3 regions of the Turicibacter sp. T129 genome follow, and region 1 is predicted to be linked to each of the others. Evidence: riboswitches for the same ligand, from Rfam matches in the RefSeq annotation. Region 1 holds a riboswitch; each other region holds the start of a gene.
What was found. A riboswitch is a leader RNA that binds a small molecule or an ion and turns the genes downstream of it on or off. The one in region 1 is predicted to bind S-adenosylmethionine.

Region 1 (11,104 bases):
GAGATAAACTTTGAAATAAAGGGAAGAAGTTTTCCCATTTGTGAACTTTTCATATCAATATCAGGCAGTAAAGAACCGACAGTTGTAGCTACACAATAGAGGGTAATAATGAAAAGTTTAGAAAAGGTATTAGCTTCGGCATAAATCGGTGCGATAAATAATTGATGAGTGATTAGTCCACAAAGTAAGCCTCCGCGTTGGTGAGTAGCGGCTGTCATGATTAAAGTCCTCCTATGATTCTATAGATGTCGAAAAGTGTCTTATATTCCAATATTATACCCTAAACTATCGAATATTTGTTTGGATTTTATCAGTAAAATTATGGAAAGGAGTGGGTCTGAAATGGGGTTAAAGGAAGAGTTACAGAAATTGAATGAGGCTCAACGAGCGGTAGTAGAAAATTTAAATCAGCCTCTTTTAGTTATGGCACCTGCTGGAACTGGAAAAACCAATGTCATCTCCTTACGAACAGCTCATTTTATTCAGTCAGGCATGAGTCCGAATCAAATATTGTGTTTAACTTTTACGAATAAGGCCTGTCATGAACTTAAAAATCGCGTCATGAAAACAATTGGAGCGGATGGGAAAGCAGTCTGCGTCAAGACGTTTCATAGTCTTTGTTATCAATTAATTAAAGAAGAATCAAAATCGCTTGGAAAATTATCTAATGATTTTATGATTATTGATGAAGAAGATGCGAAGTTTGTGATTAAGCAGTTGATTGGAAATGTAGGAATTTTAAGTGATAAAGCCTACGAATACATCCAAGCCCTCAAACTTTATCAAATTGGACGTGGTGAGGTGGACCAAGACTTAATTCATACATTTCACCAGTCTGAGTCAGCCTTGCGACTTTATTACACCTTGAAAAACTCTAATCAGGGGAGTGAAACATTAGCTTATTTATCGAATTATGGTTGGTGGCTTTATGAAGAGTATCAACGCCATTTGAAAGAGCATCACCTGCTAGACTTTAATGATTTATTACTCTATGCTACGGATTGTTTAGCTCAAGAGGAAATTTTGAAGAGGTGGCAATCTAAGTTTCAAGTCATCGTGGTTGATGAGGTGCAAGATACAAGTATCGTAGAGTATGAGTTAATTCAAAAGTTAGCTTTACATTCAAACTTCAGTGCCTTTGGTGATTTTAATCAGACGATTTATGAATGGAGAGATTCAAATCCTGTTTTAATTCGTGCCAAAATTATGGAAGATTTTAATCCAATCTGTTTAGAATTATCATTAAATTATCGAGCGACAAAACGTCTCGTTCAAATGAGTGCGAATTATTTAGAGAATGGAAAGCGTGCACGCTTAATTAATCCTAGTTTATCACCAAAGTTAATTGAAGCAGCCAGTGACGTACTGGGGACTCGTCCTGTCTTTTATGAAGCGGGAACAAAACAAGAAGAAATGAATTTTATTATTGATCACTTAAAACATCATCGACAGGAAGATCTTGCGAAAACAGTTATCTTAACACGAAGTAATCGTCAAAATAGTGAAGTTGCTAACTTTTTAAAAGCAGATGGAATTCCGTGTTATCTAGTTGATCAATTATCTTTATTTAAACGCAAAAGTATTAAAGATTTACTTGCTATCGTTCGATTTTATTTGAATCCATCGGACGAAGTTTCTCTTCAACGATTTATTCCTTTGTTATTTAAGTCGGTTGATTTAATACAAATGATTCAGCCTCAATATTTAAAACGTTATAAACAATACGAGATGCGCCTTGTCGACTTATTTTCAAAACAAGCTTATGATTATGAGGAACCTTACGGCTTATTGAAGCAACATTATGAAAAAGGACGAATTATCATTTTTGATGTGGAATCAACTGGGCTTGATGTCACTAAAGATGAAGTCATTCAAATCGCTGCTATTGAGTTAAAAGAAGGAATAGTTGTTCAATCTTTTGAACGTTTTATTAAGCCGTCGAATTTGGTTGGAGATTCTGCGTTAGTTCATGGATTTAGTGATGAGTTTTTAGAAACGCATGGACAATCAGCTTCTGATGTTTTTCAAGAGTTTTTACAGTTTATTGATGGTGCTCTTTTAATTGGTCATAATGTTCAGTATGACTTGAAGATTGTTCGTTCACATATGAATCGAGTTGGTTTATCATGTGACACAATCGTAGGTTATTGTGATACGCTAGATATTGTGAGGCGATTATATCCTAATCTCAAAAACCATAAGCTAGATACGGTGAGTGATTTTATTGGTGTGGAACACGAACCAACGCATAATGCGATGGATGATATTTTGGCCACAAAAGATGTGTTAGTTAAAAGTATGGAACGCTTAATGCAATGTCATGAACAGCGTAAGAAGGTCATGAGTTATTATCAGGCATCATTAATTCCTATCGTTAATCAGTTGGAACAAATAAATGCTTGGATTAATCAAGAACTTCCTTCACAGTTTTTATTAAAATTAATTGATGAGTTTAAAATCTGGGAGACAGCCCCATGGGTTGAAGATGAAGTGGAACAAATGAAGCATCATGAACTATTAGCTTGCTTAAGAGAAATTGAGGAGCAACATTTAACCGATTGTCCTCATCTTCCAATGTGGGAGTTATGGACACGAATTTTAGCCCAAACTTCGTTATCGGCTAGTGAACTGGATCGAGTTATGAAAGACCAAAATAAATTAGCGGTGATTACAGTACATCAATCGAAGGGATTGGAATTTGATCATGTGATTATTCCATTTTTAAATCAAGGGATGTTCCCGCTTGATTTTAATGGTACAAACCAAGAAGAGGAATGTCGTCTTTTTTATGTTGCCATGACCCGTGCGAAACAAACCCTTTTATTAACGCGTCATCTTAAGGATTATAGTTATTCTAAAAAAGAAAAGGAAAGAAGTCGGTTTATTGATTTCTTATACACACAAATAGGTGATTAAATGAATAAAATTTTTGAAGTAGAATATAATGCACAGCTCCCACAGTTAACAAAACAAGGCTTAACTTTAGTGGATTTTTATGCCACATGGTGTGGGCCATGTAAAATGTTAGCGCCTATCTTTGAAGAATTATCAGAGACTTATCAAAATGACGTTCAATTTGTTAAAGTGAATGTGGATGAAGTTCCTGTTTTAGCGCATGAATATCAAGTCATGACGGTGCCAACATTAATGTTGTTTAAGGATGGAAAACCGATTGAATCAGCAAAAGGATTTCATCCATTAAACGAACTAAAAGGATGGTTAGATTATCATCTTAAATAATAAAAAGGCTATGTTCATCTTTTTTGAACATAGCCTTTTTATTATTTAAGAAAACTAGTCTATTTATGGGGATAGGTAATCCCCCCCCCGTACCCCACCAAAGGACAATGTAAGTCGTGTAGGGGTCCCGTTTAAGATGTTTTCATAGACTAAATAGTCCTTGAGTGATTCCGATATTTATTTTTATCTCTTGATCGCAAATTTTAACTATTTTGAGATAGCTTCTTTATAATTATAATTTTTTATCAATGATAATGTATGGTTGTAGTTGGTATGGTTTAGGAGCCACTTTGCGATCTTGCCACATGTAGAAGAATTTTTCTAATGGGAAGATTGAATACCCGTCTTGCCAATGATCAGAAGTATCGTATGGGTCAGCAAAAATTAAAGTGTCATCTCCAATTGAAGGTGTCCCATTGTTATCATAACCAATAATAGCGACCCAATGTCCATCCCAATCGCCCCATTCAACCATAATTGGACGTCCAGCTTCTAAGTGACTAGTCAACCATTTTACAAAGTATGAATCTTTAGCATCATCTACCCAGGCAGAAGTTTCATCACTATTTTCAGAAGCGTATAGTGAGGATGATGAGAATGTTGGATATAAGTTTCCGATATTAGATGGTGTAACCCCATCCTCTTCTTTTACTAAATCTTCTTCTGTGTAGTTGGTTTTATAGCTAGTTTCAATTACTTCAAATCCTTCTAAGTTTGAGAAGAAGTTATACATTTCTTCAACATTTGTCCCGTATTCATAGAAATTATTAGCTGTTCCAGGTAACGCATTTTCCTCATCCTCATCAACTGATGATCCCATTGCCACGGCGATATCCCATTCTGATAAATCAGTTTTTCCCATATGTGTGAGTGTCATTAATGCAACAGCATTTCCACAAGACCATTCTGTTGTTTGTTGCATTGTTTTAAAAGATGGGATAATTGTTAAGATTTCATCAGAAGTTAAGTGATAAAAATCAGGATTTACATAAAATCGTGACGTAGGATTATCACCAGCGAAAGCATAAGCATCTGCTCCACCATATTCATCAAAATCTTCACCTTAAATGAAATCAGGTTTTGTTTTTTCTATTGTTACAGCATGATTTGAACCATCAGTGGTTGGATTATTTTGACAAGCTGTTACAACTCCTAATGCCATTAGAAGTGAGGTGAATATTAGTTTTTTCATTTCGTTGCATCTCTCCAATCTATTTTTTTGCTATAAGTTTAGTAATTATAAACTTTGTGTAAAAAAACTAAAAAAAATTACTCTCATAAAAAAAATAGTTAAATCTATTTTTTAAGTTTTATTTACGTCATGAAATGTATCATATACCATTTTAAAGCATAAATCAATAAAAAGTTCCGAAAAAAGTTTAAAAATATTAAACTGAAAGATAAGTAAAAATAAGAAAAGAAGAGGTATCATTAAACTTTACTCTCAATAGCTAGATTTCATGTGTGTGTTAGTGTATGATAAGTGAAGTATAGTTTTATCGTTAATATTGAAACAGTAAGGAAGATGAGGTATGAATGAGAATTTTCAAACGTTTTATTGGAGTAAATTAGATAATGTAGCGAAGTTATATGCCCTTGTTTCTAGTTCGAAGGCAACGAATGTATTTCGTTTATCTGTCAAGATGAAAGATATGATTCAAGTTGACCTTTTATCAGAAGCGGTGAGGGCAGCGTTAATTGAGATGCCTTCCTTTAGTGTACGTTTACGTAATGGATTTTTTTGGTATTACTTTGATATGAACTTACAAAAGCCTCGTATCCGAAAAGAATATACATATCCTTGTTCTAAAATGACGAAATTTACAAATAATAATTATTTATTTAGCATTACTTATTATGAGAAAATGATTCATTTAGAAGTCTTTCATGCGCTGGCAGATGGTGCAGGAGCCACTCAGTTTTTAAAGGTTATCATTTATCATTATCTCAAACGTTTATATCCAGAATTAGCGACGGAATCCATTGTGATAGGTGGAGATCATTCATCTTTACCTGCGATGGATGAAGACAGTTTTTTAAAGGTAAAAAGTGAAGCTCAATCAAAAGTCATACCGAAAACAACTGTAGCATATAAAATAACAGGTATTAAAAAACGTCCTCAAGAATTAAAGGTCATTCATGGGATTATGTCTGCTAAACAGGTCGTTCGTATCGCAAAGCAATATGAAGTGACCGTATCCAGCTTGCTATGTTCAATTTTGATTTATGCGATCTATGAACAAAATTATAAATTTAATCAGGATCTTCATCCTATTATTGTCACGGTTCCTATTGATTTAAGAGGGAGATTTGGTTCACATACGTTAAGAAATTTCTTTTCAAATGTTAATGTGACGATTACACCAGGTCCTGACTTAAGCTTTGATGACTTATTAAAAGACGTTTCAAACCAATTGAATGAGGGAAAAAAGCCAGAAGTTGTTAATCGAAAAATTAATGATAATGTCAGTGCTCAAAAAAACATGATGATTCGTTTCGTGCCACTAGGAATTAAGAACATGGTGATGCGTCATATTTATCATGAAGCGGACAAAGGAGTTACAACAACGTTATCAAATTTAGGGCGTGTCGTCTTACCTGAATCATTAGCTCCATATGTTGAGGAAATGCGAATGATGATTCCTGTGACACCTCATCAACCGATTCGTTGTGGTGTTATTTCTTGTAATGATCAATTCGTTTTAACATTTACTTCTTCTTTAGAGGAAACAGATATTCAAAGATACTTTTTCAGATTTTTAAAAAAATACGGGATTGATATAACAATCTCTTGTAATGAGGAATTTAATCATGAAATATTGTTCTAAATGTCAGATGAAAGTACAAAATCAATTGAATAACTGTCCACTTTGTGGGCAATCACTGGAGTCGGTTGAATTTGAAATTGAACGAGATTATCCAGAGCAATTTGCAAAAAAACGCCGTTTTTCTATTCGAAAATCCATTATTTTTTTAGCGATGATGATTATCTCCTTCTCATTTATCAGTGGGATTTTTCAAGATTTTCAATGGAATTGGGTATTCATTATTACAGCTGCAACACTTTACTTAACTATTAGTGCTATTTTAGGATCACGTGTGAAAAGAAATATTGGTCCAAATATTTTAACACAGGTTATTGGAATATCGGCTTTATCAATCATTATTGATTATTTTTTGGGATATAGTGGGTGGTCTTTAGAGATTATTTTCCCGCTGGGGTTAATGGCTGGAACAACTATAATTACTGTCATGATTCTTCTTAATTCAAAGCGATTTACGGATTTAGTTATTTATCAATTGATGTTTGGATTGATGGGAATTGTGATTTTGGCGATGATTTATTTCCAAGTCATTCTGTTTCGTCAAATTGCTATTATTGGAAGTTATTATACGATCATTACTTGTGTCGGTTTATTCTTCTTTGCAGATCGTCAGATGATTCATGAGTTGAAGAAAAAATTTCATTATTAATTAATATTTTTGATAAAAAATACAAATTATGTAAGAAATGATTTACAAATAGAAAAATAGATGTTATAGTATCCATAAGTTAAATAATTCCAATTGAATCGTGATTCCTTATAAAGAGAAGTGGAGGGACAGGCCCGATGAAGCTTCAGCAACCAGTACAGATGTACAGTGGTGCTAAATCCGACAGAACTATTCTGAGAGATGAGGAGAACAGGTTAGTATGCTGATTTTAAACTAAGGTGTTCTTCTGATTTCTCAGAAGGAATCCTTAGTTTTTTTAATTAAATAATAATCCTTATCGAGAGAAGTGGAGGGACAGGCCCGATGAAGCTTCAGCAACCAGTACAATGTACAAAGGTGCTAAATCCGACAGAGCTATTCTGAAAGATGAGGGAGTGAGTGAGAATTTATTTAGATTTGAACGGACTTCTTTCATCAGCATAAGGAGTCCGTTTTTATTTTGGAAACAGCAAGAAAGGAGAGTCAATATGATTGAACTGAAGAATGTGAGTAAAACTTTTTCGCTAAAGGGGAAGATTGTTGAAGCGGTTAAAGAGGTTAATTTGACAGTAGAAGCTGGTGAAATTTTTGGGATTATTGGATATAGTGGTGCAGGCAAGAGTACTTTAATTCGATGTTTAAATTTTTTAGAAGTTCCAACTGAAGGTGAAGTGATTGTTAATCGTCAAGTGCTAAATCAATTATCGCCCAAAGAATTAAGATTAGCTCGTCACAAAATTGGGATGATTTTTCAGCACTTCAATTTATTAAAGACACGAACTGTTTTTGATAACGTTGCTTATCCGTTAAAAGGTCAAAAAATTAGTAAAGAAGAAAAGAAGGAAAAAGTACTACGTCTTTTGAATTTAGTGGGTCTAGAGGATAAAGCAGATGTGTATCCTTCCCAATTAAGTGGGGGACAAAAGCAACGTGTGGCCATTGCACGAGCATTGGCTAATGATCCTCAAGTTCTATTATGCGACGAGGCAACATCTGCACTTGATCCACAGACGACAAAGTCGATTTTAAAACTTCTTAAAGAAATTAATAAAGAGTTAGGATTAACGATTGTGTTAATTACGCATCAAATGGAAGTGGTTAAAGAGATTTGTCATAAAGTTGCGGTCATGGAGAAGGGCCGTATTATTGAACAAGGAAATATTGTTAGTGTCTTTTCAAATCCACAATCAGAGATTACAAAAGATTTTGTGTCCTCATTATTCCAAGATGAGAAAATCTTTGAGTTATTAGCAGAAAGAGCACCACTAGAAGAACTGAGTCACTTAGAGAAGCTAGTTAAAATCTCATTTGTTGGTCAGCAAACAGGACATGCCTTTATTTCGAAGTTATCAAAGCAATTTAATGTAGAGGCAAGTATTTTATTTGGAAGCATTGAGATTATTCAAAAGACCCCGATTGGTCATTTGATTGTTAGCTTCCATGGTAACAAAGAAGAAATCTTTAGTGCGATTAACTATTTAGAAAACTCAGATATTCAGGTGGAGGTGTTAAAGAATGAATCAGTTGCTTAATCAAATTTGTCCGAATGTCGTAGCGTATTTTCCAGAGTTAATTCAAGCGCTATGGGATACATTATTGATGGTGGTCATCTCGGGATTGTTTGCTGTGTTAATTGGTTTACCCATTGGAGTTGTTTTAGTCGTGACAAGACCGGGACATTTGTTAGAACAAAAAGCAGTTAATCTGATAGTGGGGAAGTTCATTAATGTTTTTCGCTCGATTCCATTTATTATTTTATTAGCATTTATTATGCCATTAACTCGAGCAATTGTCGGAACATCGATTGGATTAAAAGGGGCAATCGTTCCTTTAGTGGTAGGAACTGCGCCATTTGTTGCTAGACAAGTAGAATCAGCCTTATTAAATGTGGATCCTGGTGTGATTGAAGCTGCAAAGGCAATGGGATCAACGCCATTTGAAATTATTTATCGTGTCCTACTTCGAGAAGGGCTAGGTGGAATTATTTATGGACTAACGATTACGACGGTTAGCTTAATTGGATTTTCGGCCATTGCTGGAAATGTCGGTGGTGGAGGTTTAGGAGACTTCGCTATTCGTTATGGGTATCAGTACTATAAGGGAGATATTATGGTAGTAACGGTCATTATTATTATCATTTTAGTTTCAATCGTTCAAAGTGTTGGGGAAGCACTTGAACGAAAGTTCAGTCATTAATGAACAAAGAAAAAAATCAAAGGGAGAGATAGAAATGAAAAAGAAATTATTAAGTATTGTAACAACGATTTGTTTAGGAATTTTATTAGTAGCATGTGGTGGGCAACCTGAAGATGCTGACAATGTCATTAAATTAGGGATCAATGGAGAAGTGAATCAGATTTGGAAAAGCGTTCAATCACGTTTAGCAGATGAAGGGATTGATTTACAATTTGTAACATTTAGTGATTATAATTTACCGAATCAAGCATTAGCTGATGGCGAAATTGATGCAAACTCTTTCCAAACTATTGCGTTTTTCGAACAATTTATTAACGATCATAATTTAGATTTAACATCAATTGGCTATACGGTTTTAGCTCCAATGGGAATCTATTCATCAAAAATTTCTGACTTAAATGAGTTACCAGATGATTCAACTGTTTTAATTCCAAATGATGCATCAAATGGAGGACGCGCCTTATTATTATTACAAGATGCGGGTTTAATTAAATTAGCGGATGAAGTTGGAATTACACCAACTGTAAAGGATATTGTTGAAAATCCTAAGAATCTTGAAGTTGTTGAATTAGTCGCACAACAATTACCACTTTCATTAGCTGATGCAGAAATTGCAGTTATTAATAATGGAGTTGCCGTACAAGCTAACTTATCACCTTTAAATGATTCTATCTATATTGAAAATACAGAAAGTGAGTCTGTTGTAAATTATTATAATATTATTGCGGCTCGTACGGAGGATAAAGATAATCCAACATTAAAAAGATTAGTGGAAGTTTATCAAACAGAGGAAACGAAAAAAGCAATTGAAGAGGAATATAAAGGGGCAAGTATTCCAGTTTTTGAATAAGAGTATAGGGGGAGATTATCATGGAACAAAAAATTATTAAAGTACAAGATTATTTAAATAAACGTCGAGAAGATTTTATTCAGATTAGTCATCAAATTCATGAACGTCCTGAGAGTTCAAACGAAGAATATTTTGCCTGTGAGTTATTAAGTGAGACATTACGCCAAGCCGGATTCGATGTTACTGTGAATGTGGCAGGTCATGAAACAGGATTTGTGGCTCGTAAAGCATCCTCTAAACTAGGTCCGATTATTGGGATTTTAGCTGAATATGATGCTTTAGCTGGACTTGGTCATGGATGCGGACATAATATTATCGGGGCTAGTAGTGTAGCAGCCGGTTGTGCATTAGCTCAAGTGATTGAAGAAACGGGTGGGGAAGTCGTTGTATTTGGAACGCCTGCTGAAGAAGGGGGAGATAACGGAAGTGCAAAAGGATCATTTGTTCGCGAAGGATTATTTAAGGACGTTGATGTTTGTATGATGATTCATCCAGGTAGCAAGACGACTATTACTGGACCTTCTCTTGCTAATCATCCAATTGAGTTTGAATTCTTTGGACGACCAGCTCATGCAGCGGGATGTCCAGAGAAAGGAATTAATGCCTTAGATGCGATGATTGTGTTCTACAATGCAGTAAATGCACTTCGTCAACAATTGACACCAGATGTTCGTATTCATGGAATTATTACACATGGTGGGGATGCACCAAATATTATTCCTGAATATACAAAAGCAAGATTCTATATTCGTGCTAATACGATTCAAGTTTGCGAAGAAGTGACTGAACGTGTGATTAAAGCAGCAGAAGGAGCAGCTTTATCGACGGGATGTGAATTAAAATATACGACTTATCAAAATATTGTGGAAGATTTAATTGTTTATCCAAAGTTTAATGAATTATTTACAAAAGTGGCGACTGACCTTGGACTAGAAGTAGAGGAACTTGATCCGAATGCTTCACGTGGTTCAACAGATGCAGGAAATGTGAGTCAAGTGGTTCCAACGATTCATCCATCACTTAAAATTTGTGAACCTCATGTTGCTGGTCATACTAAAGAGTTCAAAGAGGCGGCGGCTTCTAAAAGAGGTGATCAAGCGGTTTTAGATAGTGCTGAAATTTTAGCACGTATTAGTTTAGAGTTACTGTTAGATTCTCAAAAATTAAAAGAAATTAAAGATGAGTTTGCATTGTTAAAAGCTGAATAGTCAAAGACAAACGCATAGAGCAATCTATGTGTTTTCTTGTTTTTATCATTGTTATTTTGCGGAATAAAACATAAAGTGATGATTAGTGAATATAATGAAGTAATTTAATCAAAGCTGTTGGGATAGGAGGAGAAGA
Region 2 (11,104 bases), on a different contig from region 1:
GCTACAGCGTGATTTTGAAAAGTTAAATGAGCGCATGGAAGTGAATTTGATGCGTATTAATGATAAGGTGAATGAGCGTTTAGATCAGTCGTTTAATAAAACAAATGAGACGTTTCAGAGTATTTTAGTTCGATTAGCGAAGATAGATGAGGCGCAAAAGAAGATTGAAAGTTTATCAACAGATATTGTTTCATTGCAGACGTTGTTAACAGATAAGAAAAGCCGTGGAACATATGGGGAGGTTCAGTTGTATCAAATTTTGGCTTCAGTATTTGGAGAGAAAAATGACCGTTTGTATCAGACTCAATATAAGGTTTCAAATGGAACGATGGTTGATGCGATTTTATTTGCACCAGCCCCATTAGGAAATTTACCGATTGATTCGAAATTCCCATTGGAAAACTATCAGCGAATGATGGATCGTAACTTACCTGATGTAGAACGTAAAATTGCCACCAAGCAGTTTAAACAAGATGTGAAAAAGCATATTGATGATATTGCCATGAAGTATATTACACCGGAGGAAACATCGGATCAGGCGATTTTATTTTTGCCAGCAGAGGCCATTTTTGCAGAGATTAATGCTTACCATATTGATTTAATTGAATATGCTCAACAAAGACGAGTTTGGTTAGTTTCTCCAACAACTTTAATGTCGACTTTAACAACGATTCAAGTCATTATAAATAATCTTGAACGCGATCGTCATGCTTTAGTCATTCAACAAGAGTTAAATAAATTAGGAGATGAATTTAAGCGATATAAGGAACGTTGGGATAAATTAAGTAAACACATTGATACAGTTTCAAAAGATGTCAAAGAGATTCATATTACGACTGAAAAAATTGGAACTCGCTTTGATTCGATTTCAAATGTTGAATTAGATTTTAAAGAATAACCGTTAATAATTGACAAGTTACGAGTTTGTTCTTATAATTAATAATGAAATTAAAAATAAATATAATAATATACTCTTATTAAGAGCGATGGAGGCATAGGGGCCTATGAAGTCGCGGCAACCTCCTTGAATAGGAAGGTGCCGACCCAAGCGAGTTTAACTCGAGCAATAAGAGGGTTTGAATCAGTCATTCAAGTCCGCTTATAGCGGACTTTTTTTGTTAGCCTAAAGGGACAATTTCGGGGTTATCCACTCAAGTGCTAAGGAGTGATGAGCAGTAGTGAATCCGACCAGCCTTTGTGGTTTTACCGCATTAGATGAGCTATATGTAAGCTTATCTCTTTAAACAGAGTAAAAGTTAGATAAACTGTACACCGTAGGTGAAACTATAAGTTGTTCTTTCCATGTTATCCGCTAGTATGCTCATGATCTGAGCGGCTAGCGATAGATTATATGTACTAGTTTGTTAAAGAAAAAAGAATTACTTAGAAAAGGTGGATTATTTTTCTTAAATTGTCCATTATAGGTATGAATGATTGATTTTGTTAATGATTTTTAAATATTAACCGGCCCGAGCTATTATCTCTCGTCAGGAACTTAATAATATAGAGTATTTCTTAGTGTAATTAGAAGGAGGACATTAGTATGTCAGAACGTCGATTATTTACATCAGAATCTGTAACAGAAGGGCATCCAGATAAGATTGCAGATCAAATCTCAGATTCAATTTTAGATGCTATCTTAGCAAAAGATCCTATGGCACGCGTTGCTTGTGAAACGTCTGTGACAACAGGATTAGTCTTAGTATTTGGAGAAATTACTACTTCTTCATATGTTGATATCCAAAAGGTTGTTCGTGAAACAATTCGTGAAATTGGATATAACCGTGCGAAATATGGGTTTGATGCAGATACTTGTGCTGTGTTAACAGCTATTGATGAACAATCTGTAGATATTGCAATGGGGGTTGATCAAGCATTAGAAGCTCGTACAGGAATTATGACTGATGAGCAAATTGAAGCAATTGGTGCAGGGGATCAAGGATTAATGTTTGGTTTCGCCACAAATGAAACTGAAGAATATATGCCTTTACCAATCTCATTAGCACATAAATTATCTCGTCGTTTAACTGAAGTTCGTAAAAATGGAACCTTAGATTACTTACGTCCAGATGGTAAAACACAGGTAACAGTTGAATATGATGAGGCAGGAAAACCAGTTGCAATCGATACTGTTTTACTTTCAACACAACATTCACCAGAAGTAAGTCACGAACAAATCGAAGCAGATATTAAAAAACATGTCTTTGATGCAGTGTTACCACAAAACTTAGTAACAGAAAATACTCGCTACTTAGTTAATCCAACAGGACGCTTTGTCATTGGTGGACCACACGGAGATGCTGGATTAACAGGACGTAAAATTATCGTTGATACATACGGAGGATATGCACGTCATGGTGGTGGAGCATTCTCTGGAAAAGATGCAACTAAAGTAGACCGTTCAGCAGCTTATGCAGCTCGTTATGTTGCTAAAAACTTAGTTGCAGCGGGATATGCTGATAAAATTGAAATTCAATTATCATATGCCATCGGTGTTGCTCAGCCAACTTCAATCATGGTTGATACATTTGGAACAGGAAAAGTATCAAATGCCAAGATTGTAGAAGTTATTCGTCAAAACTTCGACTTACGTCCAGCAGGAATCATCCAAATGTTAGATTTACGTAAGCCGATTTATAAACAAACAGCTGCTTACGGACACTTTGGACGTACAGATGTTGATTTACCATGGGAACGTTTAGATAAAGTTGAAGCTTTAAAATCACAATTTTAATAAAATAAAAGCCTGGTTCTAATTTTTGAATCAGGCTTTTATTTGTGTACTTAGAATCTCTACAATCATAAACGACATTTTTTTTGACAATAGGTGATATAATATAATGTAAAATTAAAGTTTAAATTTTTGAAAGGAAGTGCCTCTGTGCGTAAGAAGTTATTACTTATTATTAATCCAACTTCAGGACGTGGGATAATAAAGGACTATTTATTACTGATTATTAGCCAATTGAGCTTAGCTGGATATGAGGTGGTCGTGTATCCCACTAAAGCTAAATATGATGCAGTGGAGAAAATGAAAGAGGCTAGAAATTATGATTTAGTCGTTGCAAGTGGAGGCGATGGAACCTTAAATGAAGTCATCACAGGGTTAATCCAAGCAAATGCGAATACACCAATTGCGTACATTCCAACTGGAACGACCAATGATTTTGCTACCACACTTGGAATTCCTAAAAATATCCCTAAAGCGTTAGATTTATGTATTCAAGGGAAACAGATGCCAATTGATATTGGACAGTTTGGTAGTCGATATTTTACTTATGTTGCTGCGTTTGGAGCCTTTACTGATGTCGCTTATGAGACGCCACAACCACGAAAAAATATGTTAGGCGGATTAGCCTACTTAATTGAGGGATTATTAAAGTTACCTACCATTCAATCGTATAAGTGTAAGATTACTCACCGTGATGGTGTGATTGAAGGGGATTATATTTTTGGAATGATTTCTAACTCAGATTCTGTCGCAGGTATAAAAAATGCATTTGGAAATCAGGCTGATTTAAGTGATGGTTTATTTGAAGTGACGTTAATTCGTGCTCCGAAAAATCTGATTGATATTCATCGAATCTTAAATGACTTTTTAAATACTCAATATGATCCAGAATATGTAGTGACATTTAAGACGGATCGTATGACTGTTGAGAGTGAGCAAGATGTTAAGTGGACATTAGATGGTGAAGATGGTGGGATTTTAAAAAGTGTTAATATTAGAAGTTTACAACGACGAGTACAAATTCTATCTTTAAAAATGTAGACATCAGCTATTCTTATAATTAGAAAGAACAGCTGGTGTTAAATGAAATGGATAGCACCTCTATAGTAGATGAAAAAAGTGATTCTATCTCTGATAAAGAATCACTTTAAATTCTATTATGGGGGTATTTTTATATCATTAGAAGGGTTAATATTATTAGTTTGGTTTGTTAATCGTCTAATGTAAAGGGGGTTCGTTCAATAATTGGTTTCTCTTTAGAATATTGCTGTTTTGAGTTATTGTTACTGAGATGTTTATTAATAAATTGGATCAAATTTACAATCACAAAGATAAAAAGACAGAAGGTCATGCCGGTCACTAGGCCTAAAACATCAATTTCAAAATCATTAATCTGTCCTGTTCTTCCCTCGACAAAGAGTTGATGGATTTCATCAGTAAAGGCAAAGAACGATCCACAATAAAATGTAATTAAGAAGGCTTTATAGAAGTTAAAGGCGTAAGTAAAGACCCCCATTGAAAGTATCCCAAGTATCATATAAATCCCAAAATGTGCCCATTTACGAATGATAAAGCTCCAATTACTATAGGTAGAGAAGATAAAAGGATAAAGTTCTTCTAAGTTTAATTTATAAAGTACTTTAATAACAAATTGATCCCATTGACGTAAAAAGTTATTTAAGAATTCAAATTGACTGAGGAATAAATATAAACTATTTGAGAGGGAGCCAGACTCTCGACCGGTTTGATCGGATAGGCTATAGATTAACTTCATAAAACAATAGATTGTCATCAGTCCAATCAAGAGAAATAATCCTTTCTTTAAATGTTCTCGTTTCATATCACACCTCCATCATTAAGATTTTAAGTATTATACAATATTTTCCTTTTGATTGCTAGAGCTTTTTTGTATAACGAAGTATGAATCTTATGTTAGGAGACATACTAAGAAATCAGATTTTTAATGAGTTTCATGTAATTTTTTATATAGGAGCTAGAAGGATGAAGAGATTATGTATATTAGTAGTGTGTTTGTTGTGCTTATTATCGGCACAAATAAAGATATTAGCAGATGATGATTTAGGTTCAGGTGATTATCAGGATTTTTCCACGGTAGAGAGTACTTTGGAAAAACTTCGATCTTATAATCCCAGTGGATTAGTTAATTATATACAAGTCGTTGATCAGTTATTTTCGATTCAATCTTTGTCTGATTTATTTAACCCGTATTATTACTACAGTATTAATACAAATATGAGTAATACAACAGAAACTACACGTACAAAGATTGTTAGTGCCTATTGTGATCCTTATTATTATGAAGTAGTGATGTCAAAGTCTGATGGAAGTTATGAACATGTTGCTTGTTTACAAACGTTTGAAGAAGCAAAGGAATTAAAGTCTAAGGTTCAAGGCTTGACGTTTGATGATGGAGTTTTAGTCGTTTTGAATGATGGCATGATTGTGATTTCGATGGACCCAACTATTGTTCAATTTAAAACGACGACTTGTGGAGCTAATCATAATTTAACGAATTCTGAAACACTAGATACGTATATTAATGCCTGTTATATTGATGAGGCATTATTAGTTGATGAAACAGAAGATGCATTTAAAATTTATATGTCAGGTTATGATGGTTGGGTTGATCGTCATGCGGTGTATGATGCTTCGGCAAGTACTGAAACATGGGTCAGTATTATTCCGAGTAATCAAGTTCAAAATATTTCGTACTATACCAAAGAAGGTGAAGATCTCATTCATTATTTAGCACAAGATGTTCGAGATGCTTTAGCAAAGACACCTTTGATTATCGGTAAAGCACCGCAGTGGATGGAAGAAGGAAAAAGTTATTATAGTTATGATGGGATTTATTTTTATGATGATTGGCAATCGATTTCAGTTGATGGGGTAGGAGCAATAAATAGTAGTGAACCCTTCTATAATTATTTTCAATACCTCCCGTATCGTTCAAAAACAAATTATACGTATGATGAGTTGAATACTTATTTAAATCAGTTAGGTTATACACAAAAGGCTGTTACTTATCCACCAACTGAAGGTGAGAGTCAGTTAGTAGATGAGGGAGAAAGCTTTTTAGAAGCCCAAGAATTATTTGGGATTAATGGGGGATTAGAGTTTTCAATGGCTTTACATGAAAGTGGTTATGGTCGAAGTAAGATTGCGATTGAGAAGAATAATACGTTTGGGATGAATGCGACGGATCAAAATCCATATGGGAATGCCACACAGTTTACGAGTATCCGCAACGGTGTATTCTATCATGCAGAACGCTATGTATCTTGGGGATATACTGATGCTGTTTCGGATTTTAGATACTATGGTCCACACGTTGGGAATAAAGGAAGCGGGATGAATGTTAAATATGCCTCTGACCCTTACTGGGGTGAAAAAATTGCGGGGCATTACTATCGTATGGATAAAGCATTAGGTGGTAAGGATTATAATTATTATCAACTTGCGATTAAACAGAATAATCAAGTGATTCCTGTTCATTTGGATTCAGAGGGGAATCTTGCTTATTTAACTTCAAATCAACAACAAAGTACGGGCATTCGTAACTATCCTGTTTTAGTGTTAGCTCAAATGGAGGATCAGCTCAAAATTCAAAGTGATATGCCAATTTCAGAACAAGAAGTGATAGAATCTGATATAACGTATAATTTTGAGACGAGTGAGGCTTATGTTTCAAGAGATGATTTTATGTTATTAAATGAAGAGACATCTAATCGCCCGAACGAGGTGATCACGTATGTCACTCTTTCGGTAGGAGATGAAGTAGAATTGACTCAATTATTAGGGGGATCTCAATTAGAGTTATCCACACTCGAATTTGAAAGCACGGATGAGTCGATAGCAGTCATTAAACAAGATAAGCTTATTGCTAATTCATCGGGAATTACTCGAATTTTATCATCCAAAAATAGTGAGATTGATTTTGATGTCAGAGTCGTGATTCCAGTTGAAAAGCTAAAGATTAAAACAGAAGTGAGGTCATTGAAGGTAGGGGAATCTGTTACATTAGATTATGAACTTTTGCCATTAGATGCAAGTCATCAGAATGTTTTGTGGTTAAGTAGTGATGAAGGGGTGGCAACAGTTACACAAGGTGGTACGGTTCAAGGAATTGCTGAAGGAGAGGTTGTGATTTCGATTTTAAGTGATGATGGAGAGCGGATCGATCAAATTCGTTTAAAGATTAAATAGTAGAAGCAGGTTTTGTATAAGCCTTACAAACGATCTGTTATAATGAAATGAACATTTTGAGTCGAAGGAATTATACATGAATAAAGAAAATAGGATTAGTTTGATGGGGATAATCTTGGTTAATTTTAATATTTTATACACTGACTTTAAGCTCTAATAAACGTCGAGTTTTATGAGGATAGGCTATATCTTTACCATTCAAAAGCTTTAACGATAGAAGATTTAGAACACTTTATAGTGAAAGAATAAAAACTCAAAAAATGGTCAATGCTATTAGTAACTGTTAGTTGTCTGAGGTGATCAAAGTGGTTGTTAATTTATTCTTATTGCTATCGATATCCATTCTCTTATTATTTTTTATTAATCAACTACGTATCACTCAGATTTCACCAGAGCATCTATTTTCTTGGCTGAAGTGGTATGGACTATGTTTGATTGTTTATTATGTTTTATCTTCGAATCAATATTATTTTGAGCGAATGAATTATTTATTAGTAGATGTCGTGAACTTAAGCGTTCTAATTATCATTTCTTTTGGCATGATGATTTATGTTCATCAATACTGTATTGATAAAGAGAGAGAAAATAAATTAAAAGAATTGGCTATTGCTTACGCACTGTTGAAGAAGGAAGAACAGGATCGAGAAGCTGAATCTTTTAAAAAAGAATAAAAAGATAGTTTTAAACTATCTTTTTTAAATTGTATAATGGTAATTAAAGTTACATTATCGGAGGTTTTTTATGAAGAAGATTACACTTGATAAACAATTAAAGGAGAAAGTTCCTGGTTACTGTTTAGCCATCATGTCTTTTGATACAGAAGTGACACCAACACAGGAGTCATTAAAACAAGAGATGGAACAGCTAGAAAAAGAGATGATGGAACAATTAACGCTAGAGACGCTGTTAAAACAACCACGTATTGCGGCAGCTCGTGCCGGATATAAAGCATTAGGGAAGGATCCGTCACGTTATCGTCTATCAACAGAAGCTTTACTTCGTCGTTTAATTAAAGGTAATGGGCTTTACTTTGTTAATAATGCTGTGGATATTGGAAATGTTTTATCAGCTCGAACGCAACGTAGTGTGGCTGTATTAGATGAAGATAAGATTCAAGGAGATATTTTGATTCGTATTGGCCAGGATGAACCTTATGAAGGAATTGGTCGTGGAAATATTAATATTGAAAATATCCCAGTGTATTGTGACGAATTAGGTCCATTTGGAACACCGACATCCGATACACCTCGAACTCGTATTACAGAAGAGACGAAAACTATTTTATTATTCATTACATCATTTAATGGGACGGATGGTTTATTACAGGATGTTGAATTAGCTAAAGACTTATTCTCAAGATTTGGTCAAATGACGAATTTTTCACTGGAAATAGTGGAATAATGTTACTATGTATTCTAGACTTGTGATATAATCTAAAAATAGATTTTTATATATTAAAGGCGCAATATTTGCATTAGTTTTGAATTTTAGCGAGGTGTTTTTTATGGAAATGGTCAATGAAAATTCAAACTTCATTAAGACGATTATGAAAGAAGACTTAGAGAGTGGTAAGCACAAAGAAATTATTACACGCTTCCCTCCAGAACCAAATGGTTATTTACATATTGGTCACGCGAAAGCCATTTTAACAAACTATTTATTAGCTAAAGAGTTCGGTGGAAAAATGAACCTTCGCTTTGACGATACGAATCCCGTTAAGGAAGATGAAGAATTTGTTCAAGGGATTATCAATGATATTAAATGGTTAGGTGTTGAATATAACGAATTATTATTCGCATCTGATACATTCGAGAAAATGTATGAGCATGCTGTTGAATTAATCAAAAAAGGTAAGGCATATGTTGATGATCAAACACCTGAGGAAATGCGTGAAAACCGCGGGACATTAACTCAACCTGGTGTTGAATCACCTTATCGTAATCGCTCTGTTGAAGAAAACTTAGAGTTATTCGAAAACATGCGTAAAGGTGTTTACAAAGATGGAGAAAAAGTATTACGTGCTAAAATCGATATGGCTTCTCCTAATATGAACTTACGTGACCCTGCATTATATCGTATTTTACATACAACTCACCATAATACAGGTGATAAATGGTGTATCTATCCAATGTACGACTATGCTCATCCATTAGAAGATGCATTTGAAGGAATTACTCACTCATTATGTTCATTAGAGTACGAAGATCACCGTCCACTATATGATTGGGTAATTGAAAACTGTGAAACAGAAGCAAAACCTCGCCAAATTGAATTCGCTCGCTTAAACATGAAGAATACAATCATGTCGAAACGTTATTTAAAACAATTAGTGGATGAAGGTGTTGTTGATGGATGGGATGACCCACGTATGCCAACGGTAGCGGGATTACGCCGTCGTGGTTATACACCAGAAGCAATTACAAACTTTATCCAAGAAGTTGGATTATCAAAAGCTGTAAGTACAGTTGATCCACAAATGTTAGAACACTTCATTCGTGAAGATTTAAAATTAAAAGCTCCTCGTACAATGGCTGTTTTACGTCCATTAAAAGTTGTTATTACTAACTATCCAGAAGGACAAGTTGAATATTTAGATGCTGAAATCAATCCAGAAGTGCCAGAAATGGGAACTCGTCAAATCCCGTTCTCACGTGAAATCTATATTGAGCAAGAAGATTTCATGGAAAATCCAGTTCCGAAATACTTCCGCTTATTCCCTGGAAACGAAGTTCGTTTAAAACATGCTTACTTCATTAAATGTACTGATGTCATTAAAGATGAAGAAGGAAATATCGTTGAAATTCATGCAACATATGATCCAGAAACGAAATCAGGATCAGGATTTACAGGACGTAAAGTAAAAGGAACGATTCACTGGGTAGATGCAACACATAATATTCCAGCTGATTTCCATTTATATGAACCGTTATTAATTGAAAATGAAGAAACTGAAGGATTACCATTCTTAGAGCGTATCAATAAAAACTCTGAAGAAGTTGTTCAAGGATTCGTAGAAGAAAATATGAAAGATGTTCAAGCACATGACAAATTCCAATTCTTCCGTCACGGATACTTTAATGTTGATCCAAAGCGTACAAAAGATGGTAAGTTATCATTTAATCGTATTGTTTCATTAAAATCAAGCTTCCGTATCTAATTGATATAACTGCGTATATAACTAAAACTCGTAGATTAATGTGTTATATTAATCTGCGATTTTTTTATGTTAAGAAGTAAATTAAGTTTTTTTGTAGTATTTTGATGAAGAAAAAGTAAAGTGCAAAAATTGCATAAGCTTACTTTATTTTTGCTAGACTAATAAATATGTCTGTTTTATGATAATATTCTCAAAAAATGGCTGATAACAAACGAATGTTTGTTTAATTTAGGCTATAAAATTGCTATAATAAAACAGATTGTATTTATCATTAGTAAAATTAAAAATGAGATAGATAAGTCTCAGTAAATTTTATGTATCACAAAATTTTTAGGGCCTAGCAGTTGAGGATTAATACTTCGAATGGCAGGGACCCACTGAGATTATAGGATGCCTTGAATGGCATGAGCTTTAAACATTTAGTTTGCAACAGTGAATGTAGAAAACATTTCTGTATATAAGTCCAGATGAGTTTTTTATAGTGTAAAAACTTTTATCTGGACTATAGTCTGCTTTAATATCAGAGCGGTTAATGAATTAAGATAGATACAAAATTGTAAAATATATTTCTGTATCTATATAGATGAAATTTTTTATAGAGGTGAGATGATGAGTCAATTATTAGATAAAATGAATCCCCAACAAAAGGAGGCTATTCTAACCACTGAAGGTCCATTATTAGTAATGGCGGGGGCAGGTTCAGGGAAGACACGTGTATTAACCCATCGTATTGCATATTTAATGTCTGAAAAGCAAGTATCGCCGTATAATATTCTTGCAATTACGTTTACAAATAAAGCTGCTCGCGAAATGAAAGAGCGTGTTGAAAAGTTAATTGGTGAGCGTGGAAAAGATGTTTGGATTTCAACGTTTCACTCAATGTGTGTTCGTATTTTAAGACGTGATATTGATTTAATTGGTTATGATTTGAATTTCGGTATTTTAGATGATGCCGATCAATTAAGTGTTATTAAGACAGTGATGGAAGA
Region 3 (11,104 bases), on a different contig from region 1:
ATTACTCATGATAATTGTAGCGCCTTCAGGTAATTCATCTAAAGATTTATAATTTTTAGAGTAAATACCGATTGGCTCGATGTGAATTCCACCTGCATTAACTAGATGTGTTCCATGCTCTTCATTAAATCCCTCTAAGTAAGGGATGTGCTGGAAGTAGTTCGCATCTAATTCTCCTTCATCTAAAGTTGTATTGGGTAAGACATAGTCTTGGAATGTGACAACATCTAATTCAATTCCTTTTTCCTTAAGTAATGGTTTGGCTTGTTCTAAAATCTCTGCATGAGGAACAGCTGTTGCTCCAACTTTTAATGTTGTTTTCTCTTCACCACTATTTCCACATCCAACTAAAGAAATAGCTGCCACTAAACTTAATAAACCTAATGATAATTTTTTCATTTTTAACTTCCTCCTTAAATTTTCATATTCTTTGCTCGTTTTCCCCAACGAGTGATATATAAATCTTAATCAACTGATTAAGGATTTAACTGAATAAATAGTTTTTATTAACGTTTGTCAATTTGTTTAGTGATCATATCTCCGATAAACTGAATCACAAAGACAATTACTAAAATAATGACGGTTGCTACAAAAACAACGTCAAATCGATGACGTTGGAATCCATCTAAGTAAGCTAGATTTCCAAGACCACCTGCACCGATAACACCAGCCATTGCTGTATATCCAACAAGTGAGATCGTTGTAACCGTAATTCCTGAAACTAAAGCAGGTAAGCTTTCAGGAATGAGGACTTTTCGAATAATCGTCCAAAGTGAAGCTCCCATTGCAATGGAAGCTTCTATGACACCTTTATCAATTTCGCGAAGCGCGATTTCAACAAGACGCCCATAGAAAGGAGCGGCTCCTATAATTAAAGCTGGTAGGGCTGCATTCGGCCCAAGGACCGTCCCAACTAAGAATTTTGTAAAGTTTAACAAAAGAATGATTAAAATGACAAATGGAATTGAACGAAAAATGTTAACAAATGCTGATAAAACACGATTAATCCATTTATTTTCTAAGAGTTGATTCGGTGCTGTTAAAAATAAGACTAACCCGATAATTAATCCTAAAATAAAGACGAAGATACCTGCGATAGCAGTCATATATAATGTTTCAAGCGTTGCCGAGAACATTTTATCCCATTTGACATTTGGTAGTAATAATAAAAACATTATGAAATCACCTCAACTTCTACCCCAACTTCTTTTAAATAATTAAGAGCTGGAATGATTTCTAGACCCGTAAGTTGAACATAAAGAGAACCGTAGCCACCCTCTTGAGTTTGTACGACCTTTCCTTGAATAATATTAATGTCCACTTGGTAGTTACGAATAACGTTTGTGATGAAAGGTTGTTCTGCTTTTTCTTTTAGATATTTCAGAAGAACAATTTTTCCTTTAGGGAACTTTTTAATTAGATGTTCGACCGTCTCAATTGAGTCATCTTCACTCGCTACTTGTTTAACGAAACGTTCAGTAACTGGATGCTGAGGATTAGAGAAAACCGTTAAGACATCTCCTTGTTCAACGATACGCCCACTTTCCATAATCGCCACATGATGACAAATTTTTTGAATCACATGCATTTCATGTGTGATTAGAACAATAGTTAAGTTATATTTTTTATTAATTTGAACAAGTAAATCTAAAATTTCATCTGTTGTTTGCGGATCAAGGGCTGAAGTGGCTTCATCACAAAGTAGAACTTTAGGATTGTTAGCCAATGCACGTGCAATCCCAACGCGTTGTTTTTGTCCACCACTCAATTGAGAGGGATAATTGTCTTCTTTTCCACTTAAACCAACTAATTGAATAAGTTCTAAAACTCGTGGCTTGATTTCTTCTTTTTTTACCCCTGCAATCTCAAGTGAGAAGGCGATATTTTCAAATACCGTACGTGACCAGAGTAAATTAAAGTGTTGAAAGACCATTCCAATTTGTTGTCGAGCTAATCGAAGCTCTTTAGAGGAGATTTGAGTTAAATCTTTCCCATCAATGGTAACTGTCCCTTCAGTTGGACGTTCCAGTAAGTTTAACATTCGAATTAGTGTACTTTTTCCAGCCCCACTGTAACCGATAATTCCGAATATTTCCCCTTTTCGGATAGATAAGTTAACCGAATCTACAGCAGTGACACATCCAGAATTCGTATTAAATATTTTTTTTATTTGATTAAGAACAATCATGAAATTCTCCCCTTTCGTTCTCTTAATCAGATGCTACAATTTTCTTATTTATGAAATAAAAAAACCTTTCTACTTCGATAAGCAGAAAGGTGTATTACATAATTTATATGTAGATCACACTTTCCCTTATCTTTCAGACAATGTCTGCAGGAATTGGCACCGTATCATGACTGATTGGTTGCCGGGCATCATCGGGCCTGTCCCTCCGCCTCTCGTGATAAGAGTTTGTTAAGTTGTATAAAATTGTAAATCTTAATAACTATTATAAATCCTATTTATGGAAAGTCAATTATTTTTTTCCACAAACAGGCCACAGTTATTAAGTCTTATATAGGGATAATATGAGATAGAAAAATTTTAATCATATATTTGTAATCATTTCGATAAGATGTAAAGATAAAAGGAAACTAAAGTTGGGGTGAGAATCGTTGAAAGAATATTTAGTAGTTATCATGATAATGTCAGTTGCATTAGCTATGGATGCATTTGCGGTTGCTATTACATTAGGAATGGATGGATTAGCCCATACAGTGAGAGATCGTCTTAAAGTATCCATTAGTTTTGGCTTTTTTCAAGGTCTGTTATTTGTCATTGGAATTGTTTCATTAAAGTTTGTTAGTGGAGAAATCACGACGTATAATCATTTAATCGCTGGTGTGATTTTAATTATATTAGGTGTTAGAATGTTAAAAGAAGCTTTTGAAAGCTCGAAAGAAGAATATATTGAATCTCATGAGATGGGCTTCAATAAAAAAAAAGATTTATCCTTAAAGTTACTTGCGATGTTTGGGATAGCGACAAGTATCGATGCTTTAGCAGCGGGGATTACTTACGGGTTAATTTATGAACAATTAATTCTGGCTACTATTGTCATAGCAACTATTGCATTTTTATTTTCCTATATAGGATCAACCTTTGGAAAAACATTAGGGCATATGATAGGAAATAAAGCAAACATCTTTGGGGGAGTTATGATTATTTTACTAGGAGTTAATGCCTTATTTTTTTGATTACAATCAGTAGCAGATACGCTTTATTTTATTAGGAAAGAGATATCTTTTTTTAATATCAAAATTAGGATTTTATCTTTATTTCCTATATTATATTGGTAAATTATCCATAAGATTGTAAGCGTAACTCCTTATATTAGAAAAAAATAAAAATATTTTAAAAAATTAATGTATATAAGTTGATTTTTTCCAGTGTTGGAAATATAATAATAACTGTAAAAGATATATACGTTATAACGTTTAAGGGGAGTTATTAAATGTTATGTTCGTATAGTGAAAACCCTTTACAAAGGGAGGAATCTTGTTGTAAAATTATGGTAACAATAAGATTTGAAATTTCAGAGAGCGGTTCTTAAGAGAACTATAAGGAGGAACTATCATGGAAGCTTGGCAAGGCTTTAAAGGTACAGAATGGCAAGAAAAAATTGATGTGCGTGACTTTATCAATCAAAACATCACTGTTTATGAAGGAGACGACTCTTTCTTAGCAGGACCAACTGAAGCAACAACAAAATTATGGGAACAAGTAATGGAGTTAACTAAAGCTGAGCGTGAAGCTGGCGGAGTTTTAGACTTAGATACAAAAATCGTATCTACAATTACTTCTCATGAACCAGGATATTTAAATAAAGATTTAGAACAAATCGTTGGTTTCCAAACTGACAAACCATTCAAACGTTCATTACAACCATTCGGTGGAATTCGTATGGCTGAAAAAGCTGCTGAATCTTATGGATTCCATGTAGATCCAGAAGTATCTCATATCTTCACTGAATACCGTAAAACACATAACCAAGGTGTATTCGATGCTTACACTCCAGAAATTCGTGCAGCTCGTAAATCAGGTGTTATCACAGGATTACCAGATGCTTACGGACGTGGACGTATTATCGGAGACTACCGTCGTGTTGCTTTATACGGGGTAGATCGTTTAATGGCTGAAAAATTAAAAGACCATAACAACACTTCACGTGTCATGGATGAAGAAAACATTCGTTTACGCGAAGAAATCTCTGAACAATACCGTGCTTTAAATGAATTAAAACAAATGGCAGCAAAACATGGTTTCGATATCTCTAAACCAGCAACAACTGCTAAAGAAGCAGTTCAATGGTTATACTTCGGATACTTAGCTGCAATTAAAGAGCAAAATGGTGCTGCGATGTCTTTAGGACGTACTTCTACATTCTTAGATATCTACATTGAGCGTGACTTACAAAACGGTGTAATCACTGAAGAAGAAGCACAAGAGATTATGGACCACTTCGTAATGAAATTACGTTTAGTTAAATTCTCTCGTACTCCAGATTACAATGAATTATTCTCAGGAGATCCAACTTGGGTAACTGAATCAATTGCTGGTATGTCAACTGATGGATTCCCATTAGTAACTAAAAACTCATTCCGTGTATTACACACATTAGATAACTTAGGACCAGCTCCAGAACCAAACTTAACAGTATTATGGTCAACTAAATTACCTCAAGGATTCAAAGAATACTGTGCAAAAATGTCAATCAAAACTTCAGCTATCCAATATGAAAATGATGACATCATGCGCCCAATCTACGGTGATGACTATGCAATCGCATGTTGTGTATCACCAATGAAAGTTGGTAAACAATTACAATTCTTCGGTGCGCGTGCTAACTTAGCAAAAGCATTATTATATGCAATCAACGGTGGTAAAGATGAAAAGTCTAAAGTACAAGTTGGACCACACTGGGCACCAATTACTGATGAAGTATTAGATTACAACAAAGTAATGGAACGTTACGATGAAGTAATGGAATGGTTAGCAGATTTATATGTTAATACATTAAATATCATCCACTATATGCATGACAAATATAGCTATGAGCGTATTGAAATGGCATTACACGATACAGATGCAGAACGCGTTTCAGCAACAGGTATCGCTGGATTATCAGTAGTAGCTGACTCATTATCAGCTATCAAATATGCAAAAGTTAAACCAATCCGTGATGAATTCGGTATTGCAGTTGACTTCGAAGTTGAAGGAGACTTCCCTAAATACGGAAATAATGATGATCGCGTAGACCAAATCGCAGTAGACGTTATGTCATCATTCATGACAAAAATCCGTAAACATAAACCATATCGTGCAAAATTACAAACTCAATCTATCTTAACTATCACATCAAACGTTGTATACGGTAAGAAAACAGGAACAACTCCATGTGGGCGTAAAGAAGGTGAACCATTTGCACCAGGTGCAAACCCAATGCACGGACGTGACTCTCACGGAGCAATCGCTTCAATGTCATCAGTAGCGAAGTTACCATTTGAATCTGCACAAGATGGTATCTCAAATACATTCTCATTAGTACCTAAATCATTAGGACGTACAGATGAAGAACGTAACAAAAACTTAGTAGCAATCATGGATGCTTATGTTGCTAAAAAAGGTCACCACTTAAATATCAACGTATTTAACCGTGATACTTTATTAGATGCAATGGAACACCCAGAGAAATACCCACAATTAACAATTCGTGTATCAGGATACGCTGTAAACTTCATTAAGTTAACACGTGCTCAACAATTAGACGTCATCAATCGTACAATGCACGAAAAAATGTAATTTGTGAATAAGAGAAGATAAGGTGATTAGTATGAATGGATATGTACACTCAGTAGAATCTTTCGGAACAGTTGATGGCCCAGGACTTAGATTTATTGTCTTTGTCCAAGGGTGCGGACTCCGATGCGCATATTGCCACAATCCTGATTCATGGAAAATGAAAGAAGGAAAAGTAACGGAAGTTTCTGAAATTGTGTCAGAATTAGTGAAGTATAAAGAGTTTTTCGATGCCTCAGGTGGAGGGATCACGGTAAGTGGTGGAGAACCTTTATTACAGATGGAATTCGTGACTGAATTATTTAAAGAGTGTAAAAAACATGGCATTCATACTAACATTGATACTTCAGGTGATTTAAAGTTCAATACTGAGGAACGTAAACAACAATTAAAAGAGTTATTAGCTGTTACTGACATGCTAATGCTTGATATTAAAATGTTTGATGCACAAAAGCATAAACAATTAACAGGAAAAGACAACGCACACATATTAGAATTTGGTCATCTAGTCTCTGATGTAGGCATTCCAATGTGGATCCGCCGAGTTCTTGTACCAGGATTAACAGATGACGAAGATGATTTACAAAAAACTGCCGAATACATCAAAACTCTGAAAACCGTTAAAAAAATTGAAGTTTTACCATATCACAGTATGGGTGAATACAAGTGGAAACAACTCGGATATGATTATCCGTTAGATGGACAACTCCCACCAAGTGACGAACTTGTTAAACATGCAGAAGAGATTCTTGGTAAAGCTATCTAATCTTTTAAAACTAGCTTCCCTTTTTGGAGGCTAGTTTTTTTTGTAGGCAACAACAGTATGAATAGAGAAGAAGCAGTAAAATTTTTATGACATTAAAAAACTTTACCATTTCTATTGATAACCTATATTCGAGTTTAATATAGATCCGATTATAAAAAAGAGTGAGTTGTGGATAACTTCATTTGGAGTTATCCACACTTTTATTTTCCCATAATAAAAAGAGCCTTTCGGCTCTTTAAGAGATTAGTAGTTTTCTGAACGGATTTCGAAGTGTGCTTGATCGTATGAGCAAACTGGACATACTTTCGGCGCCTTTTTCCCGAAATGAATGTGTCCACATTCTTGACATACCCAAGCAACTTCTTCTTCACGTTCGAATACTTGACCTTCTTCAATATTTTTTAATAATTGTAAATAACGCTCTTCATGGTGTTTTTCAATTTTTCCCACCATATCGAATAAAGCAGCTACACGGTTGAATCCTTCTTCGCGAGCAGTTTGAGCGAATGTTGCATACATATCTGTCCACTCATCATTTTCACCAGCAGCAGCATCTTTTAAGTTTGTCATTGTATCTGCAATTTCACCTTCATGTAATAATTCGAACCATAATTTTGCATGTTCCATTTCATTACGAGCTGTTTCTAAGAAGATGTTTGCGATTTGTTCATATCCTTCTTCCTTAGCTTTAGCTGCATAATAAGTATATTTGTTACGAGCCATTGACTCACCAGCGAATGCATGCATTAAGTTTTGTTCTGTTTTAGTACCTTTTAAGTTACTCATAAGATTCCCTCCATATATTTCATATAGGAGTAAATTATAGCATTGGTTTATGACCGTTTTAAGTTCGAATCATAGAGACCATATAAAAAGCTATCTCCATAGTGGAGATAGCTTAAGACGATTCATTAATAGTTCTCTGAGTTTAACTCAAAATAAGCTTTTGGGTGAGCGCATACCGGACATGCTTTAGGAGCTTTTTTTCCATAATGGATATGTCCACAATTTAAGCAAATCCAAGCAACTTCTTCTTCGCGTTCAAATACTTGACCTTCTTCAATATTTTGCACTAATTGTAAATAACGTTCTTCATGGTGTTTTTCAATTTTTCCAACCATATCGAATAACACAGCGATATGATTGAAACCTTCTTCTCGAGCAACTTGAGCAAAACGAGCATACATATCTGTCCACTCATCGTGTTCACCAGCGGCAGCATCTTTTAAATTTGTGATTGTATCAGCGACTTGTCCATCATGAAGTAATTTGTACCACAATTTTGCGTGTTCTTTTTCATTGTTAGCTGTTTCTAAAAAGATATTAGCGATTTGCTCGTATCCTTCTTTTTTAGCTTGAGAGGCATAGAACGTATATTTATTACGCGCCATTGATTCTCCTGCGAAAGCAGTTAATAAATTCTCTTCCGTTTTTGATCCTTTTAAGTTGTTCATGAAATTCCCCCCTAAACAATAATTACACGGTTATTTTAGCATCTTTCAATTATTTCTCAAGGTGAGAAAAAGAAGAGGTTTTGGCATAAAAAAGAGATTCATTTTTTGATAATTAAGTAGGAAGAAAATAACTAAAAAAGATAATCTTCGGATTATCTTTTTTAGTTATTAAAAATAAATTTTTCGATTACTTGAGCAATTCCATCTTCATCATTTGTAGCAGTAACATAGTTAGCAGCGGCTTTAACTTCATCGACTGCATTTCCCATTGCGACTCCAAGACCTGCAAATTCAATCATTGGTAAATCGTTGTATCCATCACCACAAGCGATTAATTGAGATTTATCTAATCCAACATGCTCTAATAATTTTTGTAATGAATAAGCTTTATTGATATTTTGAGGCATGAACTCTAAGAAGAATGGAAGAGAACGAGTAATACTTAAACGATCTCCTAAACGTTCTTTCATTTTAATTTCAACTTGAGCTAAATACTCAGGTTCTGCTGTGCATAAACATTTGACTGAATTGAAAGTGACTGAGTCTTTAAAGTTTTCAACGCGATTAATTGGCATTCCGTTGATATGGGCTTCTTTTTGGATATATTGATCATCATCTGCTGTTATAATAGCCTCGTCTTCGTAAGCCATGATATTAACGTTCATTTCACGAGATAAATCATATAATTCATGACAAATCTCAGGTGTTAAGGAATCATCATAAATCATTTCATTTGTTTGAACTGAAATGATGCGTCCACCATTATAAGATAAGATATAACCTGGATATTCATCTAATCGTAATTCTTTAGCAGCCTTCACCATTCCATAAGTTGGACGACCAGATGCTAATACAATCATAACACCTTGTTCTTGGGCTTTAAATAACGCCTCTTTTGTTTTGGGTAAGATTTCATTTTTAGATGACATTAATGTTCCATCTAAATCTAAAACGATCATTTTATAACTCATATAACTCTCCCTTTCGGTTAATTAAATAGTAGTTCAATTAAATGCGACATCTTAGGTTTCAAATTCGGAAGTTTATTCATAATTGCCAATGTGTTATTAATATAAGATTGGCAAACGTCCTCTGATTGTTGAATATAATGTCCGGAATTAATTCGTTTGCAAAGTGAATCAAAGGTAGATGATTCTTTGTTCAAGTGTAATGACATCAACTCTTCTTTGATTAAATCATCCTCGAGAGCAAAAATCGTTGGAAGTGTAATAATGCCTTGTCTTAAATCATTACCAACGGGTTTCCCAAGACTTGAAGAGAGGCTTGTAAAATCTGAAATATCATCTTTTAATTGATAAGCAATTCCAATTGAATGACCAAGTGTTGATAGTTCATCAAGTTCATCATTTGATAAATGAGCAATTAGTCCCCCAATGACAAGACTCACAGAAATTAAAGTCCCTGTCTTTTGATGACTTTTTTCAATATAATCTTCGAGTTGAAGATTAAAGTTAAAAAGGTCCTCTTTTTGTTTGAGCTCTCCTAAACATAGTTGCTTCATGGTATGTGCTAATTGTAAATGAAGCCTTGGATCATCAAAGTGAGAAAAAAGTTCAAGACTTTTATTTAACGTATAATTTCCTAGTTTAAGTGCTATTTTAGCTCCATAGCGTTCATGAAGGGTAAGTACATTATGTCTCATTGGAGAATGATCAATAATATCATCATGAATCAGTGAAGAAAGATGAAGTAACTCAATCGCAACGGCTGCTAAATAGCAGTCTTCTTTCTTAGGATAACTTCCTAAATCAGTTGCCATTAATAAAAAGAGAGGGCGAATTCTTTTTCCACCCTGACTAACTAATTCGCAAAGCGCCTTTTTTAATGCGTCATCCTGTTTTAATAAGGCATCATTCTCGATATTTTGAAGGAGAATTTTATTAAAATAGACCTCATCATATCCAAACTTAGATAAGTAACCCATCATTCAACCCCTCCTGTTTCATGATTTTAATCCATGTGTTTAATAAATAAACCGATGAATTTTGATGATGAATAGATTGAATTTCAATTGATTCGAGAACGCGAGCCATATTATGTTTAATCAGTGAAAAGGTATGTTTAATCGAGTATTCATAATAAAGACTATAAAATAAATCACCGTATAAAATAATATTTCTACATTGTTCTTCATTTGATGAATCTAATAATTGATTATGGGTATCTAAATGGAGTAGTAAAAGCCCATATGAGACAAAATAAGGGAAGTAATCTTCAGGATGCATGGATTGATCAATCATTCCATCATAAAGTTTTTGTAATTGATATTCGTTAATTTGACAATCGATGATATTTGCACATTGAAGTTGTTGTTTGATTTCACTTATGACTTGTTTAATCATCACCTAATCCCCCGTTTCTAATGAGAATATCATTAGTATTCCAAGGATTAGAATAAATATACAAATGTTAGAATTCTTATAAGTTTGTTAAGATTTCTTCTTTTAATGCCGCTAATGTCTCTGGTGTATAATTAGACATGTTATTTGTATATTTGACATCAAATGAATCTTCAAACGTATAGCGAGGAATTAAGTGAACGTGATAATGGAAGACCGTTTGTCCCGCTACAGGTTTATTGTTGTTGACAATGTTCATTCCATCCGCATTAAAGGTTGTTTTTAATGCATTTGCAATCTTTGGAACAACTGAGAAAACATGTGCCATATCTTCTTCAGTCATTGAAAAAACATCTTCCACATGTTTTTTAGGGATAACTAATGTATGACCTTTTGTTGTTTGAGAGATATCTAAGAAGGCTAAGACATGCTCATTTTCAAATAAAATATGTCCTGGAATTTCTTTATTAATAATTTTACAGAAGATACATTGTTTCATTAGAGTTCCTCCTATCAGTTATTGAAATCGTTCTTAACTCTTGAATGACATAATTTTATCAAATATTAACAGAGTTTTAAAGTGCTAACATTCTGTCGAGAAAAGGTGTTTTTTGATTTGCTCCTCATGATATAATAGATTTTAATGTTAGGTGGGAGGTTTTAGACGTTGAATCAAAAAAAAAATCGTGAAAACTTAGAAAAAATGATGTTAGTTATTTTGATT

Region 2: linked by a shared signal. The riboswitch ahead of metK (methionine adenosyltransferase) and the one ahead of NEH75_RS03855 (methionine ABC transporter ATP-binding protein) in region 1 are both predicted to bind S-adenosylmethionine.
Region 3: linked by a shared signal. The riboswitch ahead of NEH75_RS08090 (methionine ABC transporter ATP-binding protein) and the one ahead of NEH75_RS03855 (methionine ABC transporter ATP-binding protein) in region 1 are both predicted to bind S-adenosylmethionine.

What each region holds. Positions count from the first base shown of each region.
Region 1 is NZ_JAMQUU010000018.1:106,298-117,401, forward strand. Features, by position in the region: gene NEH75_RS03820 (metal-dependent hydrolase) at 1-218, opposite strand, end outside; gene NEH75_RS03825 (ATP-dependent helicase) at 343-2,916, shown strand; gene trxA (thioredoxin) at 2,917-3,240, shown strand; gene NEH75_RS03835 (papain-like cysteine protease family protein) at 3,473-4,162, opposite strand; gene NEH75_RS03840 (hypothetical protein) at 4,304-4,432, opposite strand; gene NEH75_RS03845 (hypothetical protein) at 4,773-6,068, shown strand; gene NEH75_RS03850 (DUF6320 domain-containing protein) at 6,052-6,714, shown strand; SAM riboswitch class I at 6,820-6,922, shown strand; SAM riboswitch class I at 7,007-7,108, shown strand; gene NEH75_RS03855 (methionine ABC transporter ATP-binding protein) at 7,203-8,246, shown strand; gene NEH75_RS03860 (methionine ABC transporter permease) at 8,230-8,910, shown strand; gene NEH75_RS03865 (MetQ/NlpA family ABC transporter substrate-binding protein) at 8,945-9,760, shown strand; gene NEH75_RS03870 (M20 family metallopeptidase) at 9,781-10,968, shown strand.
Region 2 is NZ_JAMQUU010000021.1:22,412-33,515, reverse strand. Features, by position in the region: gene NEH75_RS04585 (DNA recombination protein RmuC) at 1-898, shown strand, start outside; SAM riboswitch class I at 972-1,073, shown strand; gene metK (methionine adenosyltransferase) at 1,544-2,734, shown strand; gene NEH75_RS04575 (diacylglycerol/lipid kinase family protein) at 2,882-3,772, shown strand; gene NEH75_RS04570 (VanZ family protein) at 3,942-4,571, opposite strand; gene NEH75_RS04565 (glucosaminidase domain-containing protein) at 4,733-6,958, shown strand; gene NEH75_RS04560 (hypothetical protein) at 7,264-7,629, shown strand; gene NEH75_RS04555 (B3/4 domain-containing protein) at 7,700-8,359, shown strand; gene NEH75_RS04550 (glutamine--tRNA ligase/YqeY domain fusion protein) at 8,463-10,115, shown strand; gene pcrA (DNA helicase PcrA) at 10,725-11,104, shown strand, end outside.
Region 3 is NZ_JAMQUU010000041.1:13,555-24,658, reverse strand. Features, by position in the region: gene NEH75_RS08100 (MetQ/NlpA family ABC transporter substrate-binding protein) at 1-399, opposite strand, end outside; gene NEH75_RS08095 (methionine ABC transporter permease) at 507-1,175, opposite strand; gene NEH75_RS08090 (methionine ABC transporter ATP-binding protein) at 1,175-2,188, opposite strand; SAM riboswitch class I at 2,312-2,412, opposite strand; gene NEH75_RS08085 (manganese efflux pump MntP family protein) at 2,617-3,198, shown strand; gene pflB (formate C-acetyltransferase) at 3,578-5,803, shown strand; gene pflA (pyruvate formate-lyase-activating protein) at 5,835-6,566, shown strand; gene rbr (rubrerythrin) at 6,810-7,352, opposite strand; gene rbr (rubrerythrin) at 7,478-8,020, opposite strand; gene NEH75_RS08060 (Cof-type HAD-IIB family hydrolase) at 8,182-8,991, opposite strand; gene NEH75_RS08055 (polyprenyl synthetase family protein) at 9,009-9,968, opposite strand; gene NEH75_RS08050 (hypothetical protein) at 9,949-10,383, opposite strand; gene NEH75_RS08045 (HIT family protein) at 10,460-10,879, opposite strand; gene NEH75_RS08040 (Gx transporter family protein) at 11,048-11,104, shown strand, end outside.